Regions from separate parts of the Comamonas sp. C24C genome, predicted to be linked through region 3. Evidence: predicted binding sites of a transcription regulator. Region 3 holds the regulator's gene; each other region holds the start of a gene.
The links. The regulator HrcA, encoded in region 3, represses chaperone genes, less so after heat shock. The targets are predictions, from matches to a motif close to TTAGCACTCNNNNNNNNNGAGTGCTAA.
Positions count from the first base shown of each region.

Region 1: groES (co-chaperone GroES) is a predicted target of HrcA. The motif match lies at 5,018-5,044, and genes of this name have one in related genera.
Region 2: rpoH (RNA polymerase sigma factor RpoH) is a predicted target of HrcA. The motif match lies at 2,602-2,628, and genes of this name have one in related genera.

Region 1 is NZ_JBKFBC010000001.1:223,380-229,669, reverse strand. It holds gene ACLBXN_RS00960 (bifunctional nicotinamide-nucleotide adenylyltransferase/Nudix hydroxylase) at 1-1,138, shown strand, start outside; gene ACLBXN_RS00955 (GNAT family N-acetyltransferase) at 1,204-1,692, shown strand; gene ACLBXN_RS00950 (H-NS histone family protein) at 1,887-2,225, shown strand; gene ACLBXN_RS00945 (chemotaxis protein CheW) at 2,240-4,867, opposite strand; gene groES (co-chaperone GroES) at 5,129-5,419, shown strand; gene groL (chaperonin GroEL) at 5,512-6,290, shown strand, end outside.
Region 2 is NZ_JBKFBC010000006.1:19,720-26,009, forward strand. It holds gene ACLBXN_RS12450 (IlvD/Edd family dehydratase) at 1-387, opposite strand, end outside; gene ACLBXN_RS12455 (tripartite tricarboxylate transporter substrate binding protein) at 498-1,511, shown strand; gene ACLBXN_RS12460 (LysR family transcriptional regulator) at 1,562-2,482, shown strand; gene rpoH (RNA polymerase sigma factor RpoH) at 2,660-3,604, shown strand; gene ACLBXN_RS12470 (Bug family tripartite tricarboxylate transporter substrate binding protein) at 3,747-4,745, shown strand; gene ACLBXN_RS12475 (sterol desaturase family protein) at 4,994-5,737, shown strand; gene ACLBXN_RS12480 (fatty acid desaturase) at 5,738-6,290, shown strand, end outside.
Region 3 is NZ_JBKFBC010000001.1:409,892-416,181, forward strand. It holds gene rapZ (RNase adapter RapZ) at 1-309, opposite strand, end outside; gene recN (DNA repair protein RecN) at 314-2,071, opposite strand; gene ACLBXN_RS01860 (NAD kinase) at 2,074-2,973, opposite strand; gene hrcA (heat-inducible transcriptional repressor HrcA) at 3,003-4,010, shown strand; tRNA gene ACLBXN_RS01870 (tRNA-Ile) at 4,063-4,139, shown strand; gene ACLBXN_RS01875 (hypothetical protein) at 4,955-5,257, shown strand; tRNA gene ACLBXN_RS01880 (tRNA-Arg) at 5,447-5,523, shown strand; gene ACLBXN_RS01885 (CHASE2 domain-containing protein) at 5,604-6,290, opposite strand, start outside.

The sequences.
Region 1 (6,290 bases), 190 kb from region 3:
CTCCAGCAAGCGTGTCATCGCCGCCGCACCCGAGACCCTGCCCACCTCGGTGCCCCTGCATACTGCCGTGCTGATCGGCCGCTTCCAGCCTCTGCACAACGGCCATATGGCCTTGCTGCACGCCGCACTGGAGCGGGCTCGCCAGGTCGTGGTGGTGCTGGGCAGCGCCTGGCAGGCACCCAACCCCAAAAACCCGTTCAGCTGGCAGGAGCGCGCGCAGATGCTGCGCAATGCGCTATCGAAAGAGGATGCCGAGCGCGTACGCTGCGTTCCCGTGCGCGACTATTACAACGAGCCGCTGTGGGTGCATGCCGTGCGCGAAGCCGTGCAAGCCCATGTGCCCGAAGGCGCGAGCGTGGCACTGGTCGGACATTTCAAGGACTCCAGCAGCAGCTATCTGGCGCGCTTTCCGGGCTGGGAGCTGATCAGCCTGCCGCGCCTGGGCCAGTTTGACGCCACGCCGCTGCGCGAAATCTTCTTCGGTGAAGGCGACGCCTCGCCCGAAACCATGGATGCGGCTCTCGCCAGGCTTTCCTCCCAGATGCCCGAGAGCACGCTGGACTTTTTGCGCCGCTGGGCCCAGACACCGCTGTATCTGCGCCTGCAAAAAGAATGGCATATGTTGCAGGACTACAAGCGGGCCTGGGCCAAGGCGCCTTATGCACCGGTGTTCGTCACCGTGGATGCGCTGCTGCGCTGCCGTGCCAAAGGCCAGGATCAGGTGCTGCTGATCCAGCGCGGCCATGCTCCGGGCCAGGGCCTGTGGGCGCTGCCCGGCGGCTTTCTGGAGCAACGTGACAGCCTCTGGCAATCCTGCATGCGCGAGCTGCGTGAAGAAACCTGCTCCTCCATCAGCGAGGCCGACCTGCTGGCGGCCCTGCAGGCCGTGCAGGTCTTCGATCACCCGGACCGCAGCCTGCGCGGGCGTACCATTACCCATGTGCACTATCTGGATCTGGGCGTGCAGCCCAGCCTGCCTCCGGTACAGGGCGCGGACGACGCCGCCCTGGCCCGCTGGGTGCCGATTGCCGATCTGCCCCGCATGGAGGCCGAGTTCTTCGAGGATCATTTCCAGATCCTGTGCCAGTTCCTGCCCGTGACTCTGGCTCAGAGCGAGCCCGAGCTCCAGGTCGCCTGATACACAAAACCATAGCTGCAAGCGCTTTACCATCAAGCGCTGGAGCCACTTTTCCCTGATATTTAATGAGCCAGCTCCATATCCGCCCCGCCACCGAGCAAGACATCGACCTGATCTTGCACTTTGTGCGCGAACTCGCCATTTATGAAAAGGCCGAGCATGAGGTCAAGGCCACGCCCGACCATGTGCGTCGCACGCTGTTCTGCGCCAACCCAGCCGTCTTCGGCCTGATCTGCGAGATTGACGGCCAGCCCGTGGGCTTTGCCGTGTACTTCTTCAACTATTCCACCTGGCAGGGCCAGCACGGCCTGTACCTGGAAGACCTGTACATCACGCCTGACGCACGTGGCCACGGCGCCGGCAAGGCCCTGCTCCAGCATCTGGCCCGAGTTGCCATGGAAAAGGACTGCGGCCGCTTTGAATGGAGTTGCCTGGACTGGAACACGCCCTCCATCAAGTTCTATGACAGCCTGGGAGCCCTGCCGCAGACCGAGTGGATCCGCTATCGCATGAGCGGCTCGGCCCTGCAGGCCATGGCTGCTGGCGACAAATAGGACTGAGCTGCAGGCCGGATCATCCAGAGTGATGTGTGTAGACCTTCAAAATGATGCGCACCCCTTTTCAGATTGAGTGTACGCAACATCAACAATGCGGCGCGTTCGCGCTTGCGCCAAAATGAATGGTTTTGCAAAACAATAACAAAGGCGGCAATCAGTGCTGACCTTTCACACTATCTCTGGAATCCAGAATGCCAAGCTATCAAGAACTCATCGCTCAGAAAAGTGCGCTGGACAAGCGCATCGAAGAAGCGCGCAGCACCGAAGCCAAGGAAGCCCTGGCCACCGTCAAGCAACTGATCGCCACCTTCGGCTTTACCTCTCAGCAAGTCTTCCCCTGGAAGCCTGAAGAAAAGAAAAAGGTCGAGGCCAGGTACTACGACCCCGAAAGCGGCGCGACCTGGACCGGCCGCGGCAAGCCTCCGAAGTGGATCGAAGGCAAGGACCGCAGCCAGTACGAAATCAAGACCACGCCTACCGTGGACTTCAGCGCCCCTCGCGACGAAAAGAACCCGTTCCCGGTTCAGTAAGCGGCCTGGCCCGTTCAGCCCCCAGCAGCCTGCTCCGTCGGCAGCGGCGCCTTGAGCATGCGCACCAAGGCTGTCACGTTCAGGCACTGGATGAGCAGATCTCCGTCATTGGCACGGATCAAGCGATCCACCAGCTGATCTGCCGCACCCGCCATTGCAGGAGCCAGTCGCAACTGCCCGCTCTCGAAGCGCACCACGCCTTCGAGATCGCTGACCAGCACGCCCAGCTTGAGCCCCTGGTGCTCCAGCACGATCACCTGGCTTTGCGCCGTCCTGGTCACGGGCTGGCCAAAGAGCAGTGCTCCCAGATCAAAGACCCAGACATAGCCGGCCACGACTCCCTGGCTGCGCCGCGCCAGCGTTCCCACGCAGTGCGGCAAGCGACCGGCTGAAACGGGGGCGATGGCCGAGGCACTCTGGGCCTCGAGCACGCAGGCCGCATCGACGGCAAGCACGCTGCGCCCCACAAAAAAAGTCGCCATCTCCATGCCCAATGCGCTGCCCTGACTGGCCGCAGCCAGGCCTTGCACCCTGGTATTGCGGCGACCGACAGCCGCCTGGGCATCGTCCTGCACGGCACCAAAAGCCTGCACGGACAGCGCAAGCACCTCTTCGCGATAGCCGTCGCTGCGTTTGAACTCCCGGTAGCCGCTGCCCGCCGTGATCGCCACCACGCAGTACTGACCTTGGTACACCATGGCACGGGCCAAGCTCTGGCCTGGGGCCAAGGCCAGCATCTGCGGTGGCAGATCCAGCCGCATGCCCGGCTGCAGCTGCACATCCGAGGAGGACATGACCATGCCCGATCGGTTCAGGTAAGCCACCTGCCTGCTGGTTGCGCCTCCTGCCTGCACGCCAGTCACGCCTTCCAGCATGGCCTTGAACTCACGCTGTGCATGAAACACCAGGCCAATCCCGCCCAGCACCATCCCGTCGACGTTGCGTATGGCCGCGTGATAGATATAGGTCGGGCCATCATCCTCGTGCTGCACACAGGGCCTCCATGGAGACACGTGATAGGCCTGGGTCCCTGCCAGCGCCAGGACCTGATGCAGGCTGTCCGCCTCTATATGGCTGCCCAGCAGCTCGTGGCTCTCTGCCTGCCCTCTATGGCTGACGGCCACGACTTTGCCGCGGGCGTCATAGACCATGATTTGCTGGTAGACGGTATAGAGATCGTGAATGCCGGTGAGCAACCCGCACACCTCGCTCACCAGATCCCCCGCCTTCTCCCCCTGGGCCAGGGCTTCCAGCAAATCGGACAGCTGCGGCGTCAATGCCCACCAGCGGCAGTCGTTGGCGCGCTCGTAGAGATTGCGATCCAGCAGTTCCACCAGCAGACTCGTCAGCAGGCTGTTGTCCCGCAGTGCGGTATTGAGCACCGTGCCATAGAGCGCATCAATGGATTGGGAGAAGACCTCGTTCGTCCGCGCCCCCGTCTCGCCAATCTGCTCCAGCACGGCTTGCAGCCGCGTGTTGTCCATCTGCTTGCCTGCAGTCATCACCCGCCCGTTCCAGACCACACGGCGTATGGTGTCCGCCGCGCTGTGGATGGCGTGCAGGGGCGGGCAGAAACGGTGTGCATGTGTCAGCAGACCCTGAGCCACCGCGGCATCCAGCCCATCCAGACCCGCTTGCGATTGAAGACCGAAGGCCAGCTCCAGCGGTGTCATGATCTGCGCTCGCCAGCCCTTGGGGCCCATATAGCCTTGATAGCCTGCCGATGCCGCAGACTGCACCAGATAGGTGCGCCCCCCATGCACATGCAGCACGCTCGCACCATCACGGTGAGGCTGCACATTCGCGCCCACACCAATCCAGTGCAGATCGCTGCTGGCCAGCACCTGACCCTGCTCATCCAGCAGCAGGGCGATGCTGGTCTGCGCCTCTGGTGCGCCACTGCCGTCGACCTGGTCGCGTCCGCTCCAGATGCCTTGCATCTCACCGTCGAAGTCGAAGCACAGGCACAGCACGCCCATGGCTTGCCGGTTGATGGGGTCCAGCATGCGATGCGCATAGATCAGGCCGCTGTCATGGCCCGGCAGCAGGTCGGTGGCACCAAAGCTCTGCACAAAGCCCGGGCTTTGCAGCGCACGGGCAATCAGCGCATCCCGGCATGGCTGATCTGTGGCCTGACTCCTCTCGCGCGCACTCGCTCGCACCCGGCCTTCGGCATCCAGCAGCAGAATGTCCGCATAGACCGTGTATTTACTCCGGTACGCCTGCAGACGCTGGGTAATGGCTGCCTCATCGCCATCCAGCCCAGCCATGAAACCGCACAGCACGGCATCGGTCGCCAGAAACCCCACATCGGCCGTGCGCTCGTAGAGATTGCGCACCAGGGTATCGATCAGATGCTGTGCCTGACTGGACAGCCCTGCCGTCACTCCAGCCACCGCCTGCATGACCATGGAGCGCACCAGATCCTGCTCCAGCCGCTCGAAGCCGCCACGCGTGGCGGCCATCATGGGCAACAAGGCCTGAGCTTCCTGAGGGCAATTCATCTTGGCGGAGGACTCTATGAGCCGCCACATCAGATTCAGCTCTCTGAGCGAACTCTCGCAGCGCCCGACTTGGCGCATATGAGGAATGAAGACGTCTGTCTGCAGCAGATCCTGGGCGCGCTGCGCCGGGGCAGTCATGGTTTCTAGAGGCATGTTCTGGCAGAGCAAAAGCCAGGCCTATTTGTAAAAACACGTTACACATGACCCAGAACAAACCCTGCTCGTTGAGCAATTTGCCCTCTGATCGGCTGGGGGGAGGTCTTGAAAGCTCGGGAAATTGCCTTATTATTAGCACTCGATGGGGTTGAGTGCTAACAGCTTGACCCTAGATATTCCGAATGTCGGCCAGGATGGCTGGCAAGTCTTGTTTCAACTTTGTTGATGTATTTAGGAGTTGGTATGAACCTGCGTCCCCTGCACGATCGCGTGATTGTCAAGCGCCTCGAAAACGAAACCAAGACAGCCTCGGGCATCGTGCTCCCTGATGCTGCCACCGAGAAGCCTGACCAGGGCGAAGTGCTGGCTGTGGGTCCCGGCAAGCGCAATGACAAGGGCGAACTGATCGCCCTGAACGTGAAGGTCGGCGACCGCGTTCTGTTCGGCAAGTACTCTGGCCAAACCGTGAAGATCCACGGCGACGAGCTGCTGGTCATGAAGGAAGACGACCTGTTCGCAGTCGTCGAGAAGTAATCCTTCCCGAACACCTCCCCTATTCATAGCTGCTGGCGATTGATTGATAAGCGCTGGCAGAACATTTGAACCCCATTCTTTAGGAGCCAAAAATGGCAGCAAAAGACGTAGTTTTCGGCGGTGAAGCACGTGCACGCATGGTTGAAGGCGTGAACATCCTGGCTAACGCAGTCAAGGTTACCCTGGGCCCCAAGGGTCGCAATGTGGTGCTGGAGCGCTCCTTCGGCGCCCCCACTGTGACCAAGGACGGCGTGTCCGTGGCCAAGGAAATCGAGCTCAAGGACAAGCTGCAGAACATGGGCGCCCAGCTCGTGAAGGAAGTGGCCTCCAAGACCAACGACATCGCTGGTGACGGTACGACCACCGCTACCGTGCTGGCCCAGGCCATCGTGCGCGAAGGCTCCAAGTACGTGGCTTCCGGCCTGAACCCCATGGACCTGAAGCGCGGCATCGACAAGGCTGTCGCCGCCCTGGTGGAAGAGCTGAAGAAGCAATCCAAGGCCACCACCACCTCCAAGGAAATCGCCCAAGTCGGCTCGATCTCTGCCAACTCCGACGAATCCGTGGGCAAGATTATTGCCGACGCGATGGACAAGGTCGGCAAGGAAGGCGTGATCACGGTTGAAGAAGGCAAGTCGCTGGACAACGAACTCGACGTCGTCGAAGGCATGCAGTTCGACCGTGGTTACCTGTCGCCCTACTTCATCAACAATCCCGAAAAGCAAGCCGCTGTTCTGGACAACCCCTTCGTGCTGCTGTTCGACAAGAAGATCAGCAACATCCGTGACCTGCTGCCCACACTGGAAGCTGTGGCCAAGGCCGGCCGTCCTCTGCTGATCATTGCCGAAGACGTTGAAGGCGAAGCCCTGGC
Region 2 (6,290 bases), on a different contig from region 3:
CGCATCCATGGGCTGCGCTCGCAGCATCTCCTCAGTGTCCATGGACATGAGGTTGCGCAGATACATGCTGGTCGGCTGGGAAAAGCTCTCGTGCAAGGAGATGGTCGGGAAGTCCATGGGAAGCCCACCGGCCATCAGGATGCCGCGCTTCACCGCCTCAATCAGTTGCGGCATGTTTCCGTGACAAGGGTTGTAGGAACTGCCGGTGTTCGTGATACCGATCACAGGCCTGTCCAGCGCCTTGTCGGTATAGCCCGCTCCTTTGATGAAGGCCTTGCGCAAAAAAAGAGAGAAGCCGCGATCACCGTAGTTGGTGAGTCCTTTGGAGATGCCGCTCGATGCGGCTTCCGGATGAATCGTGGCTTGCAGGTCTGGCTTGTTCGTCATGGAAGGGTTAACCATTGTTGATGCATTGATTATTAATAATATTATTGATTAAAAGAAAAATCGAGCGCTCGAACAAGAAAGCGCATACCTGAAAACCCTAAGGAGACTTCATGAAACCCACAGAACCCGTCAATCCGGGCATGCGCCACCGCAAGCTCGTTAACCTGCTTGCAACCGCCCTCGTCGCAGCCGGCGCATCGGGAGCAGCCATTGCGCAGACCGACTACCCCAACAAACCCGTGAGGCTGGTGGTTCCCTATGCACCGGGCGGAGCGACCGATGTCATCGGCCGCGTTCTTGCCAAGCAGCTTTCAGATGCGCTCGGGCAGCAGTTCGTCGTCGATAACCGTGCCGGAGCTGGTGGCAGTCTGGGGGCGGGTCAAGTCGCCAAATCACCTGCCGACGGCTACACCTTGCTGATGGGCGCCTTCACGAGCCACACCATCAATGCAGCGCTAACGCCTGCGGTGACTCCTTTTGACATCCACAAGAGCTTCGCTCACATCTCGGTGGTTGGCAGCGTTCCGCTGGTATTTGTGGTCAATCCCAATGTTCAGGCGAAATCCGTCAAGGAACTGGTGGCCCTTGCCAAGGCCAGCCCTGGCAGCGTCACCTTCGCTTCCGCAGGCAATGGCTCGCCCCAGCATCTCTCGATCGAGATGTTCAAACGCCAGACGCAGGTGGAAGTCGTTCATGTGCCCTACAAAGGCAGCGGCCCCGCTCTTTCCGACCTGCTCGGCGGTCAGATCAATGCCATGATTGACACCGTTCCTGCCGCACAAAGCCAGATCAAGGCAGGCAAGCTCCGGGCCTTGGCCACCACAACCAAAGAACGCGTCGCCTCGGTTCCAGATATCGCTACTGTGGTGGAAGCCGGATTTCCAGACATGCAGGTCAGCTCCATGTTTGCACTCTCGGCTCCCGCAGGAACGCCAGTTGCAGTCATTCAGAAGGTCAATTCGGCGCTGAAAGTGATTCTGTCCAAGCAGGATGTCAAGGACTCCATGCTCGCCCAGGGCGCCATTGCCACCTACACCACGCCTGAAGAGTCGGCCAAGATCATCAATGCCGAGTACGCCAAGTGGGCCAAATTGATCAAAGATAGCGACATCAAGGCTGAATAAGCCCAGATGGCGGAGCTGCAAAAAGCTGCAGCTCCGCTACCTATACTGCGGTGGTGGAAGCCAATCTATCAACCAAAGACCTGAGGGCGGTGGTCGCTCTGAGCCAGACCAAGAGCTTTGGCCAAGCCGCCCTCCAGGTTCACCTTTCGCAGTCTGCGCTGTCGGCCCTGATTGCGCGTGTAGAAGCCCAGATCGGGGCAAGACTGTTTGAGCGCACCACTCGCGCCGTCGAGCTGACCGATGCGGGCCATGTCTTTATCGCCCATGCCCAGGAGATCTTGCGCGACACGCAGCGTGCCTTGCGCGCCGTGACGGACACCGTACAGCTCAGAACAGGTTCGGTGACCGTTGCCGCACTTCCCTCTCTGGCCGCCTCGCTGCTGCCAAAGGTCTTTGCCGAATTCACGCGGATTCACCCCGGGGTGCGCCTTGCCTTGCTTGATACCTTGTCGGGCCCGGCGTTTGATCTCGTTCGTGATGGCAAGGTCGACTTTGCGCTCACGGCAGCCGATCCCAAACAGGAAGACCTCGCCTATGAGCAACTGATGGAGGACCAGTTCTTTCTCATCTGTCCCGATGACCATCCTCTTTCAAAGCAGGCAGGCCCCGTCCCGATCGAGACCACTCTGGACTATCCGCATGTCTCCATGCCCAGCTCTGCCAGCGTCCGCCAGTACATTGATGCGAATCTGCTCTCAAAAGGGCTTTACTTTGCTCCTGTCTTTGAAGTTGACCATATTGCAACCATAGGAGCTCTGGTCAGCGCGGGCCTGGGGATCAGTGCATTACCCGAAACTGCCATATCGCTGCTACAGGCCGACCGCCTCGCGCAGATTCCTTTGTCGGCTCCTGGAATTCAACGTCCCTTGGGCATGGTGATGCGCCGCCACGCACCTCGAAGCTCGGCGGCTAGGAAATTAGAGACATTAATCAGAGCGAACCTGCACAACCTGGCCTCTCATTCCAGCTAGAGCACTGCTCCAGATGCCGAAAAAGGCCGGCGTCGAAGGGAATGCAAAGAATTCTCCATGAATCGCTACTGGCCGCCTGCGCCATTAGAAAACCAACAAAAGCTGTGGGAACTTTGTCTTTAGCACTCTCTCTAACGGAGTGCTAATATGAAGATCATGGAAGAAAGGAAACCTGCAATGAAAACTGCCTCCGGCTCCATTGCTACTGCCTTGGCGCCCGCGAACCCCTGGGCGCTGGTACCTCCGCTGGGCAACCTGGATGCCTATATCTCGGCGGTCAATCGTATGCCAATGCTCACCCTTGAGGAAGAGCAGGACTACGCTCGCAAGCTCAAAGAACACAATGATCTGGACGCCGCCGGGCGTCTGGTGATGTCTCACCTGCGTCTGGTCGTCTCCATCTCGCGCCAGTACCTGGGTTATGGCCTGCCTCACGGCGACCTGATTCAGGAAGGCAATGTGGGACTGATGAAGGCTGTCAAACGCTTCGACCCCGATCAGGGTGTGCGTCTGGTCAGCTACGCCATGCACTGGATCAAGGCGGAAATCCACGAATACATTCTGAAGAACTGGCGCATGGTCAAGGTCGCCACGACCAAGGCCCAGCGCAAGCTGTTCTTCAATCTGCGCTCGATGAAGCATGACCTGAAGTCCGACGCCGCCATGGCCGACGATGAACTGGCCCTGCGCGAAACCCTGACTTCGAACGAAATTGACGCTGTCGCTGCCAAGCTCAACGTCAAGCGCGAGGAAGTCATCGAGATGGAAACCCGTCTGGCCGGCGGCGATGTGCTGCTGGATCCTTCTCCCAGCGACGACGGAGAGCAGGCCTTCGGCCCCATCGCCTACCTGGCCGATGCCAGCCACGAGCCTACCGCCATGCTGGAATCGCGTCAGCGCGATCATCTGGCGACCGATGGTCTGGTCATGGCCCTAGAGGGCCTGGATGACCGTAGCCGCCGCATCGTTGAAGAACGCTGGCTCAAGGTCAATGACGACGGCTCCGGCGGCATGACACTGCATGAGCTGGCTGCCGAATATGGCGTGAGCGCCGAGCGCATTCGCCAGATTGAAGTAGCCGCCATGAAAAAGATGAAAAAAGCGCTGGCCGAGTTTGCGTAAACGCCAACTTGCGCACCAAGTCATTAAAAGGCTGAAATGCTGAACCTCAAACCCGGATAATTTCCGGGTTTTTTATTTTTCGGAATCGATGCATGTTTTCATGCACACCGATCACCCATCAAAAATTCAAAAGAGACCTGCCATGCCTATTCGCACTTCGCAAATTCTGAAGAGTCTGTCCCGCCGCAGCCTGATTGCTGCAGGCGTCGCCATGATGGCGACTGCCATGGCTCCGGCCGCCGTGGCGGCTGACAACTGGCCCGACAAGCCCCTGCACCTGATCGTGGGCTTCCCTGCTGGCTCCTCGCCCGATCTGAGCGCGCGCGCACTGGCCGAGCCTCTGGAAAAAAAGCTGGGCCAGACCATCATCGTGGAAAACCGTGTGGGTGCAGGCGGCAATATCGCCGGTGAATACGTGGCCAAGGCCGACGGCTATACCTTCAGCGTGATGATCAACGGCAATATGACCATTGCCAAGATGCTCAACCCCGCTGTGCGCTATGACCCCATCAAGGATCTGCAGCCCGTGAGCCTGATCGGTGTGGCGCCGCTGGTACTGGTGGCCCCCTCGTCGGCCCCTCAAGGCAAGGCCTTCATGGAAGCGGCCGCCAAGGCTGGCGACAAATGGAGCTATGGTTCTCCCGGCGTCGGTACCGTGGGCCATCTGGGCATGGAATTGCTCAAGAGCCGCTCGGCCATCAAGGCCGTGCATGTGCCCTATACCGGCTACCCACAGGTGTTCAACGGCATTCAGGGTGGCGATTTGAAGCTGTCCATGCTGCCTCCGGCACTGGCCATGGCGCAGATTCAGGCCGGCAAGCTGCATGGCATTGGCGTGACCTCTGCCGCACGCAGTCCGCTGGCTCCCGGCCTGCCCAGCCTCAAGGAACTCGGCGTCAACAACTTCGACCTGGAAATCTGGAACGCCGTGGCAGCGCCCAAGTCTATGCCCAAGGCCCATGTGGACAAGCTGGCGGCGGCCGTCAGCGAGATCGTGCGCACACCAGAAATGCGCCAGAAGCTGTCCATGCAAGGCTGGCAAGCCGTGGGCAGTTCGCCTGAAGGCCTGAGCAACCGCATCCAGCAGGACGTAAAGGCGCTGGGCACCATCATTCGCGAGCAGGGCATCACGGCGCAGTAAACACGCCCCCTGAGCCGCTTTGCGGCTTCCCACGAGGGGGACCGCAGCCTCGCTGCGCGGCGGCGCTTGCTCGCTGTCACGCAGATGAGGGGCGCCAGTTCTCCTCCATCCCACACGCTGAAGCTACTCCGGGTATCAACGAGAGCTACCGCGGCGTCCTTTATCATGCGCCCGACAGGCATGGGTTTACGCTATGCCGTCGGGCGCATTGTCGTTTCTGGGGCTGCGCCACCGCTTTTGGAGCCTTCATGGACGCTGGTACCTGGTTCACACAGCTCAATGCCTGGCAAGTCATGGCTTTGGGTCTGGTTTTTTTCGGGGGTATTTATCTGCTGGGCGGCCTGCTCATGGGCGCTCTGACAGCATTTCTCGCCCGAGCGGGCATCGGCAGACCACTGGATACGCGCCCGCTCAAGCCCGATCAATTGCAGCGCGAATGGCGCCAGTCCTTTCATTCCATTCTGATCTTCGGCATCGGCATGATCGTCCCCTGGGGCTTGCTGCAGCTGGGCTGGGCGCAGCTCTCGCCCACGGCCAGCGCCGGACGCATTGCTCTTGAGATCTTTACGCTGCTGATCTGGAACGATGTGCACTTCTGGATCAACCATCGCCTGCTGCACACCCGCCGCCTGGTGCGCTATCACGGCGACCATCATCGCTCCGTGGTGACCACGCCCTGGTCCACCTACAGCTTTCACCCCATCGAAGCGCTGATGCTGGGCAACATCATCTTGCTGCCCATGCTGGTGCATGACTTCTACTTCTGGTCGCTGGCCTCGGTACCGGTGCTGAGCCTGATCCTCAATCTGATCGGCCATTCCAACTACGATTTTTTCCCCAAGGTCTCCGACACGCACCCACTGGCTGCCAGCCGCCGCCACCATCTGCACCACGCGCGCCCCGCTGGCAACTATGGCTTTGCACTGGCCTTCATGGACCAGATCATGCGAACGCGGGTCACGGACAGCGTTCCCCAAAGCCCTCGTCGCTGAATGAGCAGGCACCGCTATCCCGCCCTGCGTCATTGGCGCGACTGGCAATCCGTCTTCTACATGCTGCTGCTGCCGCTGCTGGTATGGTGGCAATGGACGCAGGGCTTCAGCTTCATTCTCTACGGCGTCGAGCTGTTTCTGACCCTGGGTGTGGGCGTGATCCACCACAACCACACCCATGCGCGCATGTGGCGGGGGCGCTGGACCAACCGCCTGACCGATTACTGGCTGACCCTGCTTCAAGGCCATCCCACCTTTGTGTTCTGGCCTGCTCATGTGGCCAACCACCACCGCTTTCGCCACGGACCGTGCGATCTGGCGCGCACCTACCGGCCCGAATGGGGTGGCGATACCAACCATCTTTGGGGCTACCTGATTCACCCGGTGCAGGCGGCTTTCGTGCTGTACCCGCTGTTCTTTCGCTGGCTGAACAATCTCCGTCGTCACTGGCCCGGAGCGTTTCGCTACTGCATGGGGCAATACCTGCTGTGGCTGGGCAGCTGGGGTTTTTTTCTCTGGCTGGACTGGCAAAAGGCCCTGATTTTCATCATCG
Region 3 (6,290 bases):
GCGGGTTTCCGAAAAACGCCTGATCAGAGTGCCGCTGTCGGCGTCGAGAAAGATCATGCGTGGCATCAGCCCCTGCTTTTTCAGTCGATGCAGCTGGTCGGGCAGCTGGGGCAGGCCCTTGGCGCTGCGTGCATCCATCGCAATGGCGACTTTATCGTCCTGATGGTTGAGCTTGAGCTCCACAAAGGACTGCAGCAATTCCGGGGGCAGGTTGTCGACGCAGTAGTAGCCAGCATCTTCCAGCGCGTGCAGCGCAACGGATTTGCCCGATCCGGACATGCCGCTGATCAGAACAATCTCCATGGACATGATTTCAAACTCCTCTGACTTTGCCGCTCTTGCGGGCTGCCGTGCTGGCCTTGGCACTTCGGGCCGGGGTGGCCGACGAACGCAGGGCGCTGTTGGCGGCCTGCTTTGCAGGCAATCTTGCCATGGCCAGCATTTCTCTGGCATGGGCCATGGTTGCTTCGGACAGATGCTCGCCGCCCAGCATGCGGGCCATTTCCATCTCGCGCTCTTCGCCCGCCAGCGGGTCCACGCTGCTGATGGTGGTGTTGGACTTGGGGCGCTTGGTCACCCGGTAATGCTGGTCTGCGTAGGCAGCGACCTGGGGCAGGTGGGTGACGGCCAGCACCTGGCGCGACCCGCCGAGAGAGTGCATGAGGCGGCCCACAGTTTCGGCCACGGCACCGCCCACGCCGGAGTCCACCTCGTCAAAGATCAAGGTTCCGGCCTGGCCCAGCTCGCTGGTGGTTACGGCAATCGCCAGCGAGATGCGCGACAGCTCGCCGCCTGATGCCACCTTGGCCACGGGCTTGGGCGTGGCGCCGGTATGGCCGGCCACGAGAAAGGTGATGCCGTCCGTGCCGGCCGGGCTGGCGGCTTCGGCATGTTCCAGCTGTACTTCGAAACGGCCGCCCTTCATACCCAGACTTTGCATGGACTGGGTGATGGCGCGTGACAGGCGCGGCGCAGCCAGGGTGCGCTGCTGCGAAATTTTGCGCGCCTCGGCCTGATATTTGAGATGGGCAGCCTGCTCTTTGGCGCGCAGGCCCTCGACATCGACGGCGGCATCCAACTGGTGCAGCTCCTGCTTCCAGCCTTCGAGCAGGGCGGGCAACTCTTCGGGCGTGCGCTTGTAGCGGCGCGCCAGCTGCATCCACAGCGACAGGCGTTCGTCGAGATCGGCCAGCAGCTCGGGGTCCAGGTCGGCGCGGCGCAGATAGGCCTGCAGCGAGTGGCGGGCGTCGTGCAACTGGGCCACACAGGAGCCGAGCACGTCGGCAATGCTCTGAAACTCGGGCTCCAGGTGCTCCTGATCCTGCAGCAGGTGGTGGGCCCTGCCCAATGGGGTGGCCGCTCCCGCATCGTCATCTTCCAGCAGCTGCAGGCAGGACTGGGCCGAGTCCATCAAGGTCTGCGCGTGCGACAGGCGCGTGTGCTGGGCGTTGAGCTCATCCCACTCTTCGGCGCGCGGCGACAGCTTGTCCAGCTCGGATATCTGCCATTGCAGTCGCTCTCGCTCGCGCTGCAGATTGTCCTGGGCCGAAAGCGCCTGCTCCAGAGCCTGATGGCTCTGGCGCCATTCCTGCCACAACGACTTGAGCTGTGCGGTTTCAATACCGCCGTAGGTATCCAGCATGGCGCGTGCCGCGTCCGGGCGGGTCAGGCTTTGCCAGGCATGCTGGCCATGAATGTCGATCAGCTGATCGCCCAGATGGCGCAGCTGCGTGGCCGTGGCGGGCGAGCCATTGATCCAGGCGCGGCTGCGGCCCAGGCTGTCTATGACGCGGCGCAGCAGCAAATCCTGCTCTTGCGCAAAACCCGACTCTTCCAGCCATTCGTGCAGGTGAGGGGGGCAATCGAACTCGGCGCAGATATCGGCTTGGGGACAGCCTTCGCGCACCACCTGTGCGTCGGCGCGTGCGCCCAGCACCAGTTGCAGGGCGTCGAGCATGATGGATTTGCCGGCGCCGGTTTCGCCGGTCAGCACCGTGAAGCCGGTCTGCCAGTCCAGGTCGAGTGACTGAACAATCACAAAGTCCCGCAGGACGATGCGCTTCAAGGCCATGGTCAGACGCCTCCCTCGTTCCAGCCCAGCTTTTTGCGCAGGGTGTCGAAGTAATTCCAGCCCTTGGGGTGCAGAAAGTGCACGCTGTGATCGGCGCGGGTCACCAGGATGCGATCGCCATGCTGCAGCGATTTCAGGGACTGCATGTCAAAGTTCGCGCTGGCATCGCCACGGCCGCCCACCACCTCGATAGTCACCTCCTGGGCGTCGGAGAGCACGATGGGGCGGTTGGAGAGGTTGTGCGGCGCGATGGGCACCATCACCCAGGCCGGAATCGAGGGGTGCAGCATGGGGCCGCCGGCCGAGAGCGCATAGGCGGTAGAGCCCGTGGGGGTGGCCACGATCAAGCCGTCAGCGCGCTGGTTGGAGACAAAGCTGCCGCCGACCTCGATGCGTAGCTCCACCATGCCCGAGGTAGAGCCACGGTTGACCACCACGTCATTCATGGCCTGGGCTTCAAACACGCACTGGCCGTCGCGCATGACGCGAGCATTCATCAGCGTGCGTTCGTCTTCCTCGTATTCGCCCTGCAGGATGGGCGTGATGGAGGCTTCGAATTCATCCAGGGCAATGTCGGTGACAAACCCGAGGCGGCCCTGGTTGATGCCGACCAGCGGCGTGCCATAGCGCGCCAGATGGCGGCACACGCCCAACATGGTGCCGTCGCCGCCCACCACCAGGCCGAGGTCGCAATGCTTGCCCAGGCCGTCCACGTCCATGCTCGGGTAATCGGGCAGGCCCGCGTAGATGGCCGACTGGGTATCCAGAATCACCTCACAACCCATGCTGCGCACATAACCGGCAATCCGTTGCAGTGCTTCGCTGGCCGCATCGGAGGGAACCCCTGCTGCCGGTGTGTGGTACTTGCCGATCAGGGCAATATGGTGGAACGTGGATGTCATCTGGGAAATTACATCATTAAAATGAAATCATGCTCGACGAACGTGCCAAGTTATTGCTCAAAGCGCTGATCGAGCGTTACATCGCTGACGGTCAACCAGTCGGCTCGCGCACTCTTTCACGTGCATCCGGGCTTGAATTGTCGCCTGCCACCATACGCAACGTGATGGCCGACCTGGAAGAGATGGGTCTGATCATCAGCCCTCACACATCGGCAGGCCGCGTGCCGACAGCCAGGGGATATCGCCTGTTTGTCGACACCATGCTGACCGTGGACCGCTCCGATCTTGTAACGCCCGGCCTGATCCCCGAACAGCCGCAGAAGGTGATCGCCAATGCGGCCAACCTGCTGTCCAACCTCTCCCAGTTCGTGGGCGTGGTCATGGTGCCGCGTCGCAGCTCCGTCTTCAAGCATATCGAGTTCGTGCGCCTGTCGGAGCGGCGCTTTCTGGTCATCATCGTCTCGCCCGAAGGCGATGTGCAAAACCGCGTGATCTTCACGGATGTGGATTACGAGTCCTCGCAACTGATAGAAGCCTCGAATTTCCTCAATCACCATTACGCCGGTTTGACAATGGAGGAGGTGCGCGCGCGTCTCCAAACCGAGGTGGAGCAATTGCGGGGCCAGGTTGCCAGCCTCATGCAGGCGGCGGTGAATGTAGGTGCCGAAGTCATGAGCCACCACGATCGCGAGGATGTGGTGATCGCCGGCGAGCGCAATCTGCTGTCGGTGAGCGATTTTTCCAGCGACATGGGCAATCTGCGCCGCGCTTTCGACCTGTTCGAGCAGAAAACGCAGATTCTCAGGCTGCTGGACTTCTCCAATCAGGCCGATGGCGTGCGCATCTATATCGGTGGCGAGAGCCAGACCGTGCCGTTTGAAGATTTGTCCGTAGTGAGCGCTCCCTATGAGCTTGATGGCAAGGTGGTAGGCACCCTGGGGGTGATCGGCCCCACGCGCATGCACTACGACAAGATGATCCAGATTGTCGATATCACATCCAAACTGGTGAGCAATGCTCTGAGTCACAAGCGTTAGGCCCTACAATGGCGAAGTTTTTCTGGTGGCAGCCACGGCTGTTGTCAGTGTTGGGGCGTTAGCTCAGTTGGTTAGAGCAGAGGACTCATAATCCTTTGGTCGTCGGTTCAAGTCCGCCACGCCCTACCAATCTACATAAGGAAAGCCTGCTATCTAAAAAATAGCGGGCTTTTTCTTTATCTGTTGATGCATTCCATATGCATCCAGTAGTACATGGTTTTGTACTTTCTAGCGGCTTGATGGCACTGCCTGCTCTCGTTTTTTGTTATCCGTCAGAGGCGTGCAAGAACTGACAGTCACGCGCGTTGTGCTTGAAGGACCAGCAGCCGGACATTGCTCTCTTCATCAGCCAGGTCACCAAGGTACAAGCCTGTTCCTTCCCAAGCACAGAAGCGGTTTGGCTAAGTCTGAGCCAGCCTCAAGCCGGGTCCCGCGCCTAGGTCTCACTTCCTGCAGACAGGGCCGGAGCATTGGCAACTCGATTTCGTGCATTGGCCTCAAATCGTTTGCTGCTTCGTGAGCGGCTTCGTTGAGCTGTTTGCTGGCAGCCTTTGTCGATCAACTTCATGGTTGTTGAAGCTGTCGCGATGACCGATTGAGCTCGGCCTGTTCCTCATGCGCTGCTTCTGGCTGGCTCAGAGCGCACGGAGGGACTTTAGTCAGCGCAAAGCGGCACAGGTCCTCAACAAAAGTGGACGTGCGCCGGCCGTTGCCTCGAGTACGCAGTGACAGTCCTTCGCTGAGATATCGGTATCCGCTTCGACGTCGCAAGGAACGCAGCGTCCACTCAGAACCTATCCGTGATGCCCATGAACATCGTGGAATAAACCGGCAGGTGCGCCATGGTGGCTTCCCTTAGCGCAGAAAACTCAAGTATGCGAATTATTGGTCGTTAACAAATGGGAAGAGCCTTTTCTTCAACGATCTCAGAAAGTGGAATGGTCATGAAAATATGCCTGCCAGTAATTGCTATTGCGCTTCAACTGTGTGTTCCATCTATGACTCAAGCAGCCAGTGGAACCATCCGATTCGTTGGCTCGATTGTGGAACCCACGCACTGCAAGGTCACAGAGTTCGGCGCCGCAGCGCCCACCAAACCTCAAGCCAGTTGCTTCACCCGCGAAGGTAAGCTTGCTCCTGCAACCGAACACATGGTCAAGGTAAGCGTGTCAGATTCGCCGATGGCTGCAACTTCCGAGGTGGGCACCATGCATCCGAGCCGAGTGGTGACACTGGAATATCGGTAGTCAAACCGATCCGTTGGGTTGACAGGGTTCATGATCCTTTGGTCGTCGGCTCAAGTCCGCCACGCCCTGGCAAGCAGCATGAAAGCCTGCCGTCTTCATCGATGGCAGGCTTTTTTCTTTGTCGGGTGTGAAAAAATTGCCAGGTTTGATCTGGCGGGCGTTTTTGCGCTGCTAGAATACAACCCTGTTGCGGCTGTAGCTCAGCTGGATAGAGTACTTGGCTACGAACCAAGGGGTCGTGGGTTCGATTCCTGCCAGCCGCACCAAAAAACGTCAAACCTCAGAACTGCAAAGTTCTGAGGTTTTTTCGTTTCCGGGCCTGAGGCCGCTCGGTTTTCAGTCGCTCTCAGGCCTTGGGGATCAGCAGGCTGAAGGTGCTGCCCTGGCCGGGCTGGCTGCTGATCTGCAGACTGCCGCCGTGGCGCTGTGCCACGGTGCGCGTGAAGGCCAGGCCCAGGCCCACGCCGTCCATGCGCTGGTGCTGATGCAGACGTTCGAAGGGCTGGCTGAGTCTGGCCAGTGACTCCTCATCCATGCCCGGGCCGTGATCGTGCACGGCAATGCCCCATTGGCTGCCCTGCTCGACGATGCGGATGTCGACCACCGCGCCTGCATCTGTATCCTGCGGCTTGCCGTACTTGATGGCGTTGGTCAGCAAGTTGATGACGGCGCGGTGCAGCAGGCCCGGGTCGCCGTGCACGCAGGCTTCGGCATCCGGCAGCTCGAACACCAGTTGCATGTTCTGCTGGCTGGCCTGGGCCCAGCAGTCCGAGACGGCTTGATCCGCCAGCAGGCCCAGGTCCACAATCTCGCTGCGGTATTGCTGTCGCTGGGCTCTGGCCAGATGCACAAAGTCGTCCGCCAGTTGCAGCGACGACTGGGCGTAGCCCTCTATGCGGGCGAAGAGGGCCTCCTCCGACTCGATGCGCTTGCCCGTACGCTGCATCTCCAGCAAGGTGATGATGGAGCCGATGGGCGCGCGGATATCGTGGGAGATGAACTGCATGGCCTGGTCGCGCTGGGCCTGTGCGCT